DNA from 3 places in the Candidatus Jettenia sp. AMX1 genome. Region 3 is predicted to be linked to each of the others. Evidence: riboswitches for the same ligand, from Rfam matches in the RefSeq annotation. Region 3 holds a riboswitch; each other region holds the start of a gene.
What was found. Region 3 has a riboswitch for cyclic di-GMP ahead of FBQ94_RS16960 (two-component system sensor histidine kinase NtrB). Riboswitches for the same ligand answer to the same signal wherever they lie in the genome.
Positions count from the first base shown of each region.

Region 1 (4,270 bases), on a different contig from region 3:
AAGCATCATGCTCATCATATGCTGTATATCACGATAAAAGACGTTCAGGGTTGCAATCGTTAAACCAAGACTAACAATCAAAATGCCCTGGATGAGGATAAGCAGGGGAAGGGTTAATAAAGCCCATGTCAGAGTTTTGCCGTAAAAGATTAACATGCCAAAAAGTATCGGCATGGCTACTACATAATTCAGTAAGTTTGATAGGGTATTCACAATAATAAGAATAGCGGGTGCAAAATTGGGCCGTCGAACTAAATCCCGATTATGAATAAAGAGATTACCTGCTGAACCCAAACATGTGCTGAACCACGTCCATGGCAGTAAAGCACAGAAGACAAAAACCGGATAGGCTTCAATCTTCAGTGGGACAACGATATCGAAGAGGAATACTAGTACGATGAGTTGAGCTAAGGGGATCACAAGTGACCAAAGGACGCCAAGTACCGATTGTTTATAACGTAAAGTAAAATCGCGACGCACGAGGTGGTATAGTAAGTCCACGTGGTAGACCAATGAACTCCTATGGTGTGACTTCTTATGTAAGGTAGAAATACTTCTTTCAGAAGGATAAGCAAGATTTAAATCGGTTGGAGACATCTTTATGTAAAAATACGATATTCTAAGAAATACCCTAACTTAATGTATATCAAAGATATATCTTGTTATCAAGATAATTATTGTTATAAATTATTTGGGAGAAAATGGTAAATGATAAATTTGTGTTCCATTACAAAATTTAGGCTCTTAATGTTTTAGTCTTAAAATGGGGTCTGATTTTTGCGGTACAAGAGAAATTTTTCTATTAAATTTCTTATTCTCCTGAAATTATCTGTACTGAAAAGGGAGAGCGCAAGGCCCAGATAACTTCTTATTCCAAATGGACGTAGCCGTATTGTTTTAAAAAATATTTCTCTTCCTTTTTTGAAATTTCCGGTGCAACAATACAGTAAGCCAAGATATATATACTGATGACAGTAAATTTTATTATTTAAGGTGAAAAATTGATTGTATTTTTTCAGAATTGTTTCAAATCCTTTAATTTGTATATCCAAATTAGCAGAAAGTCTATTTTTGTGAATGTAATACTTAACGAGAGGTTTTTCTATATAATCAAAATGAAATTCTTTTGCAATCCGGATCCACATATCATAATCGGTTCCAAAGATTATGTTCTCATCGAATAAATTTACCTTGTAAAAGCATTCTCTTCTGAGAATAACAGTAGAGGGAACTCCAATATAATTTCTTACAAATATATCGTGATAAATGTCTCCTCGTTTTATGGGAATCCTTCGGCGTAATATTTTTCCCTTCGTTGTATCTACTACTAAATAACCCGTATATATACATCCAACTTTGGATTCGCTATCTTTTAATAAATCAACTTGTAGCTGGAGTTTTTCCGGTAACCATTCGTCATCGTCATCTAAGAATGCTATGTATTCAGCATGTGAATTTATTATTCCCGTGTTTCTGGCACCGGCTTCTCCTTTATTTTCCTTATGGCGTATATACCGTATTCTCTCATCATGAAAATTCTTTACAATTTCCTGCGTATTATCTTGTGAACCATCATCTATTACAACTATCTCAAAATCCTGAAATGTCTGATTTAATACACTGGTAATTGCCGAGTGGAGAAGCTTAACACGATTATACGTAGGAATAATTATGCTAACTTGTGACATCTATTATATTCCATTCAACTAAGATTTGTTTTGATGTTGTTCCTACACGCACTCTTAAAACACAAAAACCTTACTCTGAGAATATTAAGTCAAATATTCTCAGAGTAAGGTTCTCTGATTTATTTCAAATATATTTATCATGTTCGGTGGTAGGGCTATCTTTAATCATACTGGTAGAGGCGTATCATGATACGCCTCTACCAGTATGATTAAAGATCCTTTACTTTGCGTCCCCTGATCACTCAGGGTTTGCCTTTGTCGTTTTGATTTTGACTATGTATATCTTATCCCACGTCTTCTCGCAAAACTTTAAGTGCAACTTGTTTGTGTGGAATAACAGATTATACATACTTATTTATTAATTATATTCAAGTATAGCATTTTATGTCAAATAAAATATAGTATTATTGGAAATTAAGCCATCTCGATAATTGCTGAGAAAACTCTTCCCCATTCCAATTATATATCTGGATGCGAGGTAACTGAAAACAGTTTGTATCTCTTCCAATAATACCAGAAGCATTCGTACAAGCACAATGAAATCCGGCTTCTTGCACAAGGGTGACTGTTTCTTCCGTATAATCGCACTCTCTGCCATAAGGATATGCAAAACTTGTTATTGGACGGCTCAGTATCTCTTCAAGATACGCTTTACTTTGAAGTATCTCTTTTCGTTGCGTAGCCAGTGGGAGTGTGGAAAGTATTGGATGTGTTACGGTATGCGCCCCAATCTCAATAAGTTTTCCTTGTGCCAGGGCGTATACATCCTCAAATGAGAGAGAGTCAGGAGTTTGTTGATCAGTATCGGTTGACCTGATATTAACCCACAGTAACAGTTTGTCAATTACCTCTTGTTGTTCTTCTTCTGACAAATGGTGTAACAGTTCATAAAGGGAGAGATAAATGACGTGGCGGGCACAAGGATCGTCTTTTTCCCAATTCATCCAACGGCGATAGTTCCAATAGTCCTCATGATAGCTCTGAACTGCTTTACTCGATTCCCATTGGTTAATATTTTTATTCATACTTAAGCGAAGCGTCTTTGATAACATATCTGGCTGTAGCAATAGATTATCCAGTTCCTCCCACCAGAAATCACACATCTTTCCAATATATCCGGTAGTAAGGAACATCGTTGCCGGGATATCGTGGCATTCCAGCAATAGTTTGGCATTATGGAGGTTATCCGCATAATCATCATCAAAGGTAATTGCTACCGATTTATGCGGGAGATTTTTATTATGGAACGCTTTAATCAATTGCTGTAGTTGTATTGGCCGGGCGTACTTTTGCAAAATCTCCAGGTGATCAGAGAAATTTTGTGGGGTTATACATAAAGAATTGGGATCTGAATGCTCTTCAGTTATACGATGATAATGCAAAATAAGTATCTTTCGGTCAAATAGCTTCTTAAGCCTCCGGGCAGTTTGTAGTAATTTATTTATTCTGCTTATCATCATAATAATGTTACCTCATGCTTTTGTTATTCTAACATACTAAGTGTTCCGAAAAATAAGATCTTGATGAGAATTTTTCTCGTTTTATTTTTTGAATTATCTCTGCAGGACTTATTAATTCCGGTGATGTCTGGAGTGGAATAATGCTTCTCTGCCCTGATAGCGCAATACATTTGCCAAAATGTTCTTTTACAGAAAAATTTAAGAAAATATATAAGTTTTTTCTATAAATAACTTAACAACACATACTTATGATAATCATAAGAGGTATTCTAATGGTATTTATTTTATGTTTGAAGGAAACACTCTAGGTTTTATGTAGGTATATACATACATAGATCTTATATATTTATTTTTAAGTAGATATATCATAAATATTTACATAATATCTCATAATCGTTATAAAAAAATACTCCCTGTATATGATTGCATACATTATCAAAGGAATGAAAGCTTAATAATAGGGGTTAATGATTGAAGAGATGGAAAAAATGGTAACTGAGAAAACGGAAGATCAAGGACTATATTCAGATTAACTCTTCCACTTCAGATTTTGGAGTGCGCATCATGAGATTGCTTACCGCATCGAGCGGACTTTTATCGGTGAAAAGTACATTGTAGATCTCTTTTGTGATTGGCATTTCTACGTTCCATCTGTTTGAAAGCGCTGTAACAGATTTTGTCGTCCAAACACCTTCTGCAATTTGTTCCATACTCTTTAGGATTTCAGACAATTTTCTTCCTTTTCCAATTTGTTCTCCGACCCAGCGGTTTCGTCCGTACGGGCTAATACAGGTCGTTATTAAGTCGCCTAATCCGGTAAGTCCTGCGAAGGTGCTTCTCTGTGCTCCCATAATGATACCCAGACGGCTAATCTCTGCTAATCCGCGGGTAATAAGGGCTGCCTTAGAATTATCGCCAAATCTCAAGCCATCGCAAATACCAGATGCGATAGCAATTACGTTTTTCATCGCTGCGCCTAACTCGACACCGATCATATCGGGATTTGTATACACTCTAAACCTATCTGTGGTGAAAACCTCTTGAACGAATTGTGCTAAACCCGCATCCTGCGAAGATGCGACAGTCGTTGTGGGCAATTCACGCGCTACTTCTTCTGCATGG
Region 1 is NZ_SZPP01000011.1:80,101-84,370, forward strand. It holds gene FBQ94_RS04065 (ABC transporter permease) at 1-513, opposite strand, end outside; gene FBQ94_RS04070 (glycosyltransferase family 2 protein) at 759-1,688, opposite strand; cyclic di-GMP riboswitch class I at 1,831-1,952, opposite strand; gene FBQ94_RS04075 (polysaccharide deacetylase family protein) at 2,093-3,148, opposite strand; gene FBQ94_RS04080 (NAD(P)H-dependent glycerol-3-phosphate dehydrogenase) at 3,673-4,270, opposite strand, start outside.
Region 1: another riboswitch for cyclic di-GMP. It lies ahead of FBQ94_RS04070 (glycosyltransferase family 2 protein); the one in region 3 lies ahead of FBQ94_RS16960 (two-component system sensor histidine kinase NtrB).

Region 2 (4,270 bases), on a different contig from region 3:
TCACCATCGTCAACAGTCAGGCGAAGCACATACGTTCCCACTTCCGGAAAGCTGGCAGTCGTATCAATAGCATTGGCATTAGCAAAGGTAACAATACCTTGCCCGCGAATCTTACTCCAGGTAACGGTCACTGCACCGGGAGGATTCGGCAGACCATCATCAAAAACAGAGCCATCCAGAGAGGCATCCGCCGGTAAGATAATTGTCTGGTCGGATCCAGCATCAACCGTGGGTACTTGATTGCCCGGCGAAATTGGAGGCAGAGATATTTCATATACTTTGCCATCATTTTCATTTGGATTTTGATCATTATCAACTCCCCGGTCAACGATATAAATGTTCTTGATATTGGGGTCTAAACTGCCGGGAGCTAAGCCAAGGCCCGCCGGTTTCCGGGCATTCGCAGCAGAAATATCAAACACCCGCCTGAGGGTACCTGATGTTGTTATCTCAGCCAATATATTTGGAGGCTTACCGATCAGGTACAAATGGCCATTATCCGGATTAAACTCAATACCCTCAGGATCAGTCACTCCAAGAATCGCCGTATCGAAATGTGTCACCCGATCATCACCCGTCGGTGGCACACCATTGAAAACACCGTTATCTCCCGGTGCAACCCGATGGATTTCAGAACTCACACCATCTGCTATAAAAAGTGCTCCTTGTGTGCTATCGTAAGCAATCCCCTCAGGATCGAAACAACTGAAGTCTGACGTACTGAAAGAAGTAACTATATCATCCGAGGTATCATAAAGTCCGTCAACCCCGGGGTCTAACTCAAATACCTTACATACATTATCGTCAGTAAAGAAGAGATGCTTATTAACAGGATTAATCGTTAAACCTGCCGGCTCAAACGAAAAAGATGTTGTACTGAGGGTATCCAGTAAGTTACCGGTCAGGCTCATTTCAAAAAGATTAACACCGACAAAGATAGGCATTTCATCAACTTCACCATCAGAAACAAGGAGCGTATTAGAGGATAAAAGGTAGGTAATACCTGCCGGATCCGGGCTGGGTGGAGAAAGTAGAGAGAGATCCATAGTCTGCACCAGGGAAGAGCTGCTTGTAGATGCCACACCAGGTGTTTGAGTAAGAGATAACTCAACAATTTTACCCTGCATTTGCTTTCCATCTTTTTCTTTACCATCATATGTCTGTGCATTTTTCAACACATGGGCTTTTTGGCTTCTCTTATTGTCAGGACCGTAATCGGCAATGTACAGGTTCATTTGTGATGGATCATCCGTTAGATCTCCACTCGGAGCGAAAATCATACCTTGTGGGTTTTTGAGATTAAATTCTGATACATCACGTATCGCAACAACCTTTCCTGACTTCGTGAATTCGTACAGCTTTTTCTCAGTAAAACTCAGGATATAGAGATGGCCATTGGCAGGATTGAAGGCAATACCCCGAATATCAGATATGCCGATTTGCTCTAAACATACATAGGAAATCGATGCATCATCAAAACCCTGATCCGCATTTGGCGTAACATGGATAATTTCCGGCACAGCACTATCAAGGATAAAAAGACCTCCGCTGGACGGGTCAATAGTCATACCGTTAGGCCTCCGAAGACCAAACTTCCGGGCATCAAAACTAGTAACCTTAGCAGGATCCAGATTGCCGTCAGCCATAGCCTTTACGGCAATCAATTTATGGACAGCCGGCTGATAGATTAACAAGCGATTGGCCTTGCTATCAAAAGCTATGTTAACAGGATCCGTTATCTGTGTACGAACTGAACTAACCAAATCACCAGAAGAAGTCATCATCATGATGTCGAAAATTTTTGCTGAAGGCAAGGCAGATTTGGGGGCATCCACAATAAAGAATTTCCTGGCTCTTGGAGAGAAAGCAAGACCCGCAGGGTTTGGGATGTTATGATAACCAGTCTCTACAGACCGAACCAGGCTGACGTAAGCATCGGTATCCAGAGCAAATGTTGCTGAGTTGATTACGAGTGAAAAAAGGGAAATAAACACAGCAAAGAGCATTGAGTAGATTAAAAGAATTTTACGCCAGTACGCACAGCACATTTAAATCCCCCCCTTAATTTATCAGATGACAATACCCTGGTCGTTAATAAAGGCAAACTGGTTTGTTTTTCATTAACTTTCTATCTACATCCTGTGATAATTTTGTTATAATAAATACTTTAAAATTAATACGTAGTTATTATGAGAAATCTCTTCCTGCTGGCCATAAAACAAAAAAGCCTTACTGCAAAGATATTTATAGAAATATCTTCGGCAGTAAGGCTATCTTATTTTCATCGTTCCAGTTATGGGTGTAAGTGTCTTTTACTTATACTGACACTGTTCACGAACACTGTCCACGGTTACAAGACCCTTTCCTTTGCGCCCCCTGATTACTCAGAGTTTGCCTTTATCGGAAGACTTTACGCATTCATAATGAATCTAAATAAATTTTATATTTTTAGTTTACCTTATCTATAATTACCCATATGATTTTAAAGCATTACTATATAATGATGTATAGCAAAGTAAAATTTATTTTACGTTTACGTGAATATATCATAGAACACAAAAAAATCAATTTTATTTTATTTTTAATTTTGAAGACTATCATGGAGAGGAATAGTAACTACTTGAAAAGGAGATAATTTTGGATGGTTAATGGAGTCAGGCAAGCTCTTATGATTCACTTAAATCAGGCTGGCTAAATCCAGGGGATGTACAATAAACTTCACAAGCATGGACACAGAGAGCGAATCTTTATTGTAAGGTATGAGAATCACAAACGTGATCCCTTTTGATTAAAAGAGTAATGGGGTGAGCGACGGGATTCGAACTCGTCGTACCTTTTTCTTAAGCTTTTTATTATTAATATGTTACAGTTAGAATCCATTTTGCACATTTTTCTGATAGTATAACTAAATGATCTTTAAATTGTTCTGATGTATGATTCTTGCGTAAGAAATGCAAAAGAAGTTTAATAACTTTTCCGGAAGTGGTTGGATTCACCTTAATTCGAATAACCCCTGGATGGCTACTGAGTGGTAATACCGCCCAATCTCCAAAATGCTCATCAAGGGTAATTAATATACGATTTTCGGATATTGCCTTTTCTAAAATCTGATAGTCGTCCGCTCTTGCCTGGCCCGTTTCAGAAGCACGCAATACATCACATCCTTGTTCACGCAAAGCTTGGGCAACATTCACATGAAACATTTGGTCTAAGTATAATTTTAACGGCTTAGACATTAATTTCTTCTAATTCACTATGATCAAGTGATACCTTTGCATAATGCAAAGCTGCATAGATATCGCCTTTCGTCAGCTCAGGATAACCATCGAGTATTTCTTGCCATGACTTATCCTCTGCTATCAGTTCAAGAATTACTGATATAGGTATCCTGGTGCCTTTAATTACTGGCTTACCATTACATACTCGCGGATTAATCTCAATCCTATCAAACACCTTCATTTATTATTACTCCTATATTATTACTCCTCAAATTTAAAATGATATTTAACATTCATACTTTACATAACACTTGTAACCATTTATGTATATATTGTTAAGAAGAATTGTGGAAAGCAATCTTAACGCAATTAATAATAAAACTGAGAGCTTATTACCGACTAATGATAATGGGAATTCTGGATAGAGTAAGGCACTGGATCTATATAGTTTAGGTTGGCCTATCTCTTCCCCTTCCTTTCGTCCGACAGTACTAGGGATACGGTGGTGGTTAAGTTTCCTGACTGTGATAAATATGGCAAAAAGAATCTCTGGAAATGGTTACAAATGAAAAAATACTCATCAACATCTGAAACATGTCGATGTCTGTGCAGCAAGATATGACAAATACAGGCTATTTGTTATGAACTATCTTGCTTGTAAATGTAATGCCAGAGAAGCAGCAAAGAAAACCAGACTGATATCAGTATGTTATGGGGTGAGCGACGGGATTCGAACCCGCGACCCTTAGAGCCACAGTCTAATGCTCTAACCATCTGAGCTACGCTCACCACACTCTATAGGAGAAAAAACTTAATATTTATGTAATAAACAACGCGCCAGGAAGGATTTGAACCCTCGACCGCCGGATTAGAAATCCGATGCTCTATCCAGCTGAGCTACTGGCGCATAACTCGCTTATCAAAACATTACACAGCAGGCTTAAATAAAAATATCACGCTTGAAACCCTGTCTATTTTGTACACCAATTCCTGCAAAATTTACCCTGTTTGCTATCAGAAGTGCTGTAAATTTAAAACTTATTTATACAGGT
Region 2 is NZ_SZPP01000015.1:199,607-203,876, forward strand. It holds partial or broken gene FBQ94_RS06435 (PKD domain-containing protein) at 1-2,048, opposite strand, end outside; cyclic di-GMP riboswitch class I at 2,258-2,406, opposite strand; gene FBQ94_RS06440 (DUF5615 family PIN-like protein) at 2,856-3,236, opposite strand; gene FBQ94_RS06445 (DUF433 domain-containing protein) at 3,229-3,459, opposite strand; tRNA gene FBQ94_RS06450 (tRNA-His) at 3,931-4,007, opposite strand; tRNA gene FBQ94_RS06455 (tRNA-Arg) at 4,052-4,125, opposite strand.
Region 2: another riboswitch for cyclic di-GMP. It lies ahead of FBQ94_RS06435 (PKD domain-containing protein); the one in region 3 lies ahead of FBQ94_RS16960 (two-component system sensor histidine kinase NtrB).

Region 3 (4,270 bases):
TATTTTTTGCCTCGGAACTCCAGCTCATGGTGAAGTTTTCTTCAACCCCAAAGGTTTCGGCTGGTGCTAATTGGATAACTGTATTGCCATATTTCCCCGGGATATAATTGCACCATCCATCTTCATCCATCTGGTTCCCTGAGGTTGCAAGCGCCCTTGCCCTGCATCCTTTGCAGATGTACTTAAACTCACAGACACCGCATCTGCCATTCAGATCAGTATTTCGCAAAGTTTGAAAATCGGGGGTATTTTTCCAAATCTCCACAAAACTTTTCTCTCTTACATTTCCGGAAACATTAGGCATATAAGGACACGGTGTAACATCGCCTTCCGGTGTGATCCTGCAGTAGTGGGTAGCAGCCGGACAACCGCCAGCATACGTCCTGATGAGTGGAGAGGTGGTATCATGTTCATACACAATCCTTCGGTAGTGTGGTGCGCATTTTGCTCCCACCATCATTTTCCCCTGATAGTTCTTTTGTATAGTATAAAGCTGGTGCAATGCCTGATCGTACTGCTGCGGTGTAATATCGGTCAACTCCTGACCTTTACCGGTACAGACCAGAAAGAATAGGTTAAATACCCTGGCACCAAGATTATATGAGAATTCGATAATATTGGCAATCTCATGAAAATTCTCTTTCGTGACGGTTGTTTGTATTTGGAATTCGATGCCTTGCCTGCGGCATGCCTCAATTCCGTTGAGGGTATCATCCCATGCACGTGAAATCCCCCTGAATTTGTCATGTCTTTCAGGCATTATAGAATCAAGGCTAATACCAATACCGGTTACACCACTTTGTTTCAATCTCTTTGCCACATCATCATCAATTAAATTCCCATTCGTGCCCAGCACTATCATCATCCCTTTCTGAGAGGCATAGGAGGCAAGATCATAAATATCCTTCCTTAATAGTGGTTCTCCACCCGTAAGGATTAGCAGCAAGTTAGGATTAAGCTCTGCCATTTGATCTATAAGCTTAAACCCTTCCTGAGTGCTAAGCTCATTGGCGGATTGCCTGGTTAATGCATTGGTATCGAGGTAACAATGGCTGCAACGCAAGTTGCATCGATAGGTCGTGTTCCAGGAGATTGCATAGGGTTTGTAATTCATTTTAAAAGCCTTTTATTATAGATAATACTAAAGATAATGTGAAAAATGAATCTTTCATGATAATTTTACTATGAGCTGTCTGTGAGCACAATAGTTTTCTCTCTCTGCTTATGATAAGCAGATCTGAGATCGGGCAATGCTCTATGCAAATAATATAAAATTGAGAAAGAAAAAACAATGGATATATCTCTGAATACTCTGTATCAAGGAACATTTGTGTACTACAAGATACATTTTTGTCATGTAAAATTTTTTGAACCTATTTCATACAATACGTATGTTAAGATGAAAAATATGATAAATATTGAGCACTATTAACGATTTGTAGTTGCTATATCGTTTATTGGTATGTAAAATGCTAAACGTAACGTTTGTATCTATAAAGTTAATTTTTGAAACCTGATAAAGGCAAACCATTCGAAAGGATGGGACGCAAAGCCACTGGCCTAAATCTTCATTAAGAATATGGTAGCAGGGTTGCCGGGCGAATACAGCACTCCATAGGCCGCTGTGTTTGTTACGGCCAAATTTTATAAAGGGGTGCTGGCATGTTATTATCTCACGTCTCGAAATTCTTTGTAACAATCCCTATTTTTGCTTTCCATACAAAGAACTGGTTTTGTGCAGAATGGTTATACAAACAGTTTATTCCCTCTGTTGTTGGCTTTTGGAGTATTGTCCGTAACATTATCAGGCGTAAACGTGCTAAAAAGACGCTTCGTGCAAGCGAAAGTAAATATCGGCTCCTCTTTGAGAGTCTTCCTCAGAGAATATTTTCTAAGGATAAAAATTTCGTATACATGTCTTGTAACGAGAATTTAGCCAGAGATCTCCATATCAGGCCAGACGAGATTACCGGAAAGACCGATTATGATTTTTTCCCCAAAGAACTTGCCGAGAAATATAGAACTGAGGATAAGCGGGTTATAGAATCAGGGCAGACAGATGACAGAGAAGAGAAATATATCGTAGATGGACAGGAATTGATTGTCAGGATGGTGAGAACCCCGATAAAAGATGAAAAGGGTAATGTTCTTGGCATCTTAGGCGCATTTCTGGACATCACGGAAAAGATAACCTTGCAAAGAGAAGCTGAACGGTCCAGACATCTGGCATCATTAGGTGAACTGGCTGCGGGTGTAGCCCACGAGATCAATAACCCCATAACCGGTGTTATTAACTGTGCCCAGATACTATTTAATAAAAGTAGCGAAGGAAGTAAGGAAAGGGATATTGCCGGCCGGATTATCAAAGAGGCTAACCGTATAGCGAACATAACCAGCAGTCTTCTTTCTTTTGCAAGATTTGGCGATTCAAAGGAGAAGAAGAGCATCGTTAGCATCCGCGAGATAGTGGCGAATACGTTTGTCCTGATAAAGGCGCAATTGCGAAAAGAGGGTATTACGATAAAGTTAGACGTTTCTCCAAAATTGCCCCAAATTATTGCGCACCCTCAGCAGATACAGCAAGTCTTTCTGAATGCTATCAGTAATGCGCGATATGCCTTAAACCAGAAATATCCAGAGGTGCATGAGAATAAAATCCTTGAGATTATCGGGGAAGAAACAACGATAGACAACCGTCCGGCGGTAAGGATTACCTTCTATGATCATGGCACGGGTATACCTGCCAGGATACGAGATAGAGTAGTAGAACCGTTTTATACCACAAAGCCCCGGAGTAAAGGAACGGGCTTAGGATTAAGCATCAGTTACAGTATTATCAGGGACCATGAGGGTAGGCTTGCCATTGATAGTGTTGAAGGTGTATTTACCAAGGTTATTATAGTTCTGCCAGCATTCAAACCGACATAGCAGATTTTCTTCATTTCTTCGTTAAAATCATATCCACGATACTATTGCATAGTTGTTTCAAATAAACTAAAATATATTCGTTTTAAATTTCTAATCAGGAATAGGTTAAGGCTTATGAGGGACTTTGGGACCGTTTGGGTGTATTGATGAACAGATTTTCATGTCCCCCCCAAAGCAGTGCTGGCGAAATATCATAGTACGGAAATTTTTCATAGGTAAGCTATAAAGTGATCGAAATAAAACCAATAAAAGGAAAAGTCAATGCAGTAGTTAAGGCTCCAGGCTCAAAGAGTTATACAAATCGCGCCCTTGTTACGGCTGCACTGGCTGACGGACAATCTATAATTTCTCATGCCCTTTTTAGTGATGATACTAAATACATGGCATCTAGTTTAAATACCCTGGGAATACCCGTTAAAGAAGAGCAAAATGTTAATAGGTTTGTGGTATACGGTAAGAGCGGAACTATTCCAGTAAAGCAGGCAAATTTGTTTATTGGAAATGCAGGTACAGCGATGAGATTTTTAACTGCTATGCTAACCCTGGGAAAAGGGGTCTATGAGATAGACGGTGTTTCGCGCATGAGGGAAAGGCCTATACAGGATTTACTTGATGGTTTAAGACAGCTTGGGGCAGATGTCAGCTCGAAATACCATAATGGTTGTCCGCCGGTACTCGTCGGAGGAAAGGGATTATCCGGTGGATCGGCTGTTGTAAAGGGAGATTTAAGCAGCCAATACTTTAGCGCCTTATTAATGACAGCTCCTTATGCTCAGAAGGATATCGTTATAGAAGTGAAAGGCAGCCTGGTCTCGAAGCGTTATGTAGATATGACTCTTGCATTAATGCGTCAGTTTGGGGTAAACGTTAGCAACGATAACTACAGAACATTCTTCGTCAAATCCGGGCAACGTTATCGCGCTATGCATTATGAGGTGGAGGCAGATGCATCAGCCGCTTCTTACTTTTTTGCTGCTGCGGCAATTACCGGTGGAAAGGTTAGAGTTGAAGGAATCGGAAGTGATTCCCTGCAGGGAGATATTCACTTTGTAGACGTCCTTAAGGAAATGGGTTGTAAGGTTACGATGCATGTTGATTGGATTGAGGTGCAGGGAGATACGCTGCATGGGGTGGACGTCGATATGGGGGATATGCCGGATGTGGTGCAGACTTTGGCATCTGTAGCGGTATTCGCCCGCGGTAAAACGCGGGTACGGAATGTGAAAAATATGCGTATAAAGGAAACTGACCGTATTTCTGCTGTCGTGAATGAATTGCGCCGGATGGGGATTTCAGCAGTAGAATATGAGGATGGTTTTGAGATTGAACCATCTCTGCCTCA
Region 3 is NZ_SZPP01000079.1:2,114-6,383, reverse strand. It holds gene FBQ94_RS16965 (radical SAM/SPASM domain-containing protein) at 1-1,114, opposite strand, end outside; cyclic di-GMP riboswitch class I at 1,512-1,599, shown strand; gene FBQ94_RS16960 (two-component system sensor histidine kinase NtrB) at 1,663-2,928, shown strand; gene aroA (3-phosphoshikimate 1-carboxyvinyltransferase) at 3,156-4,270, shown strand, end outside.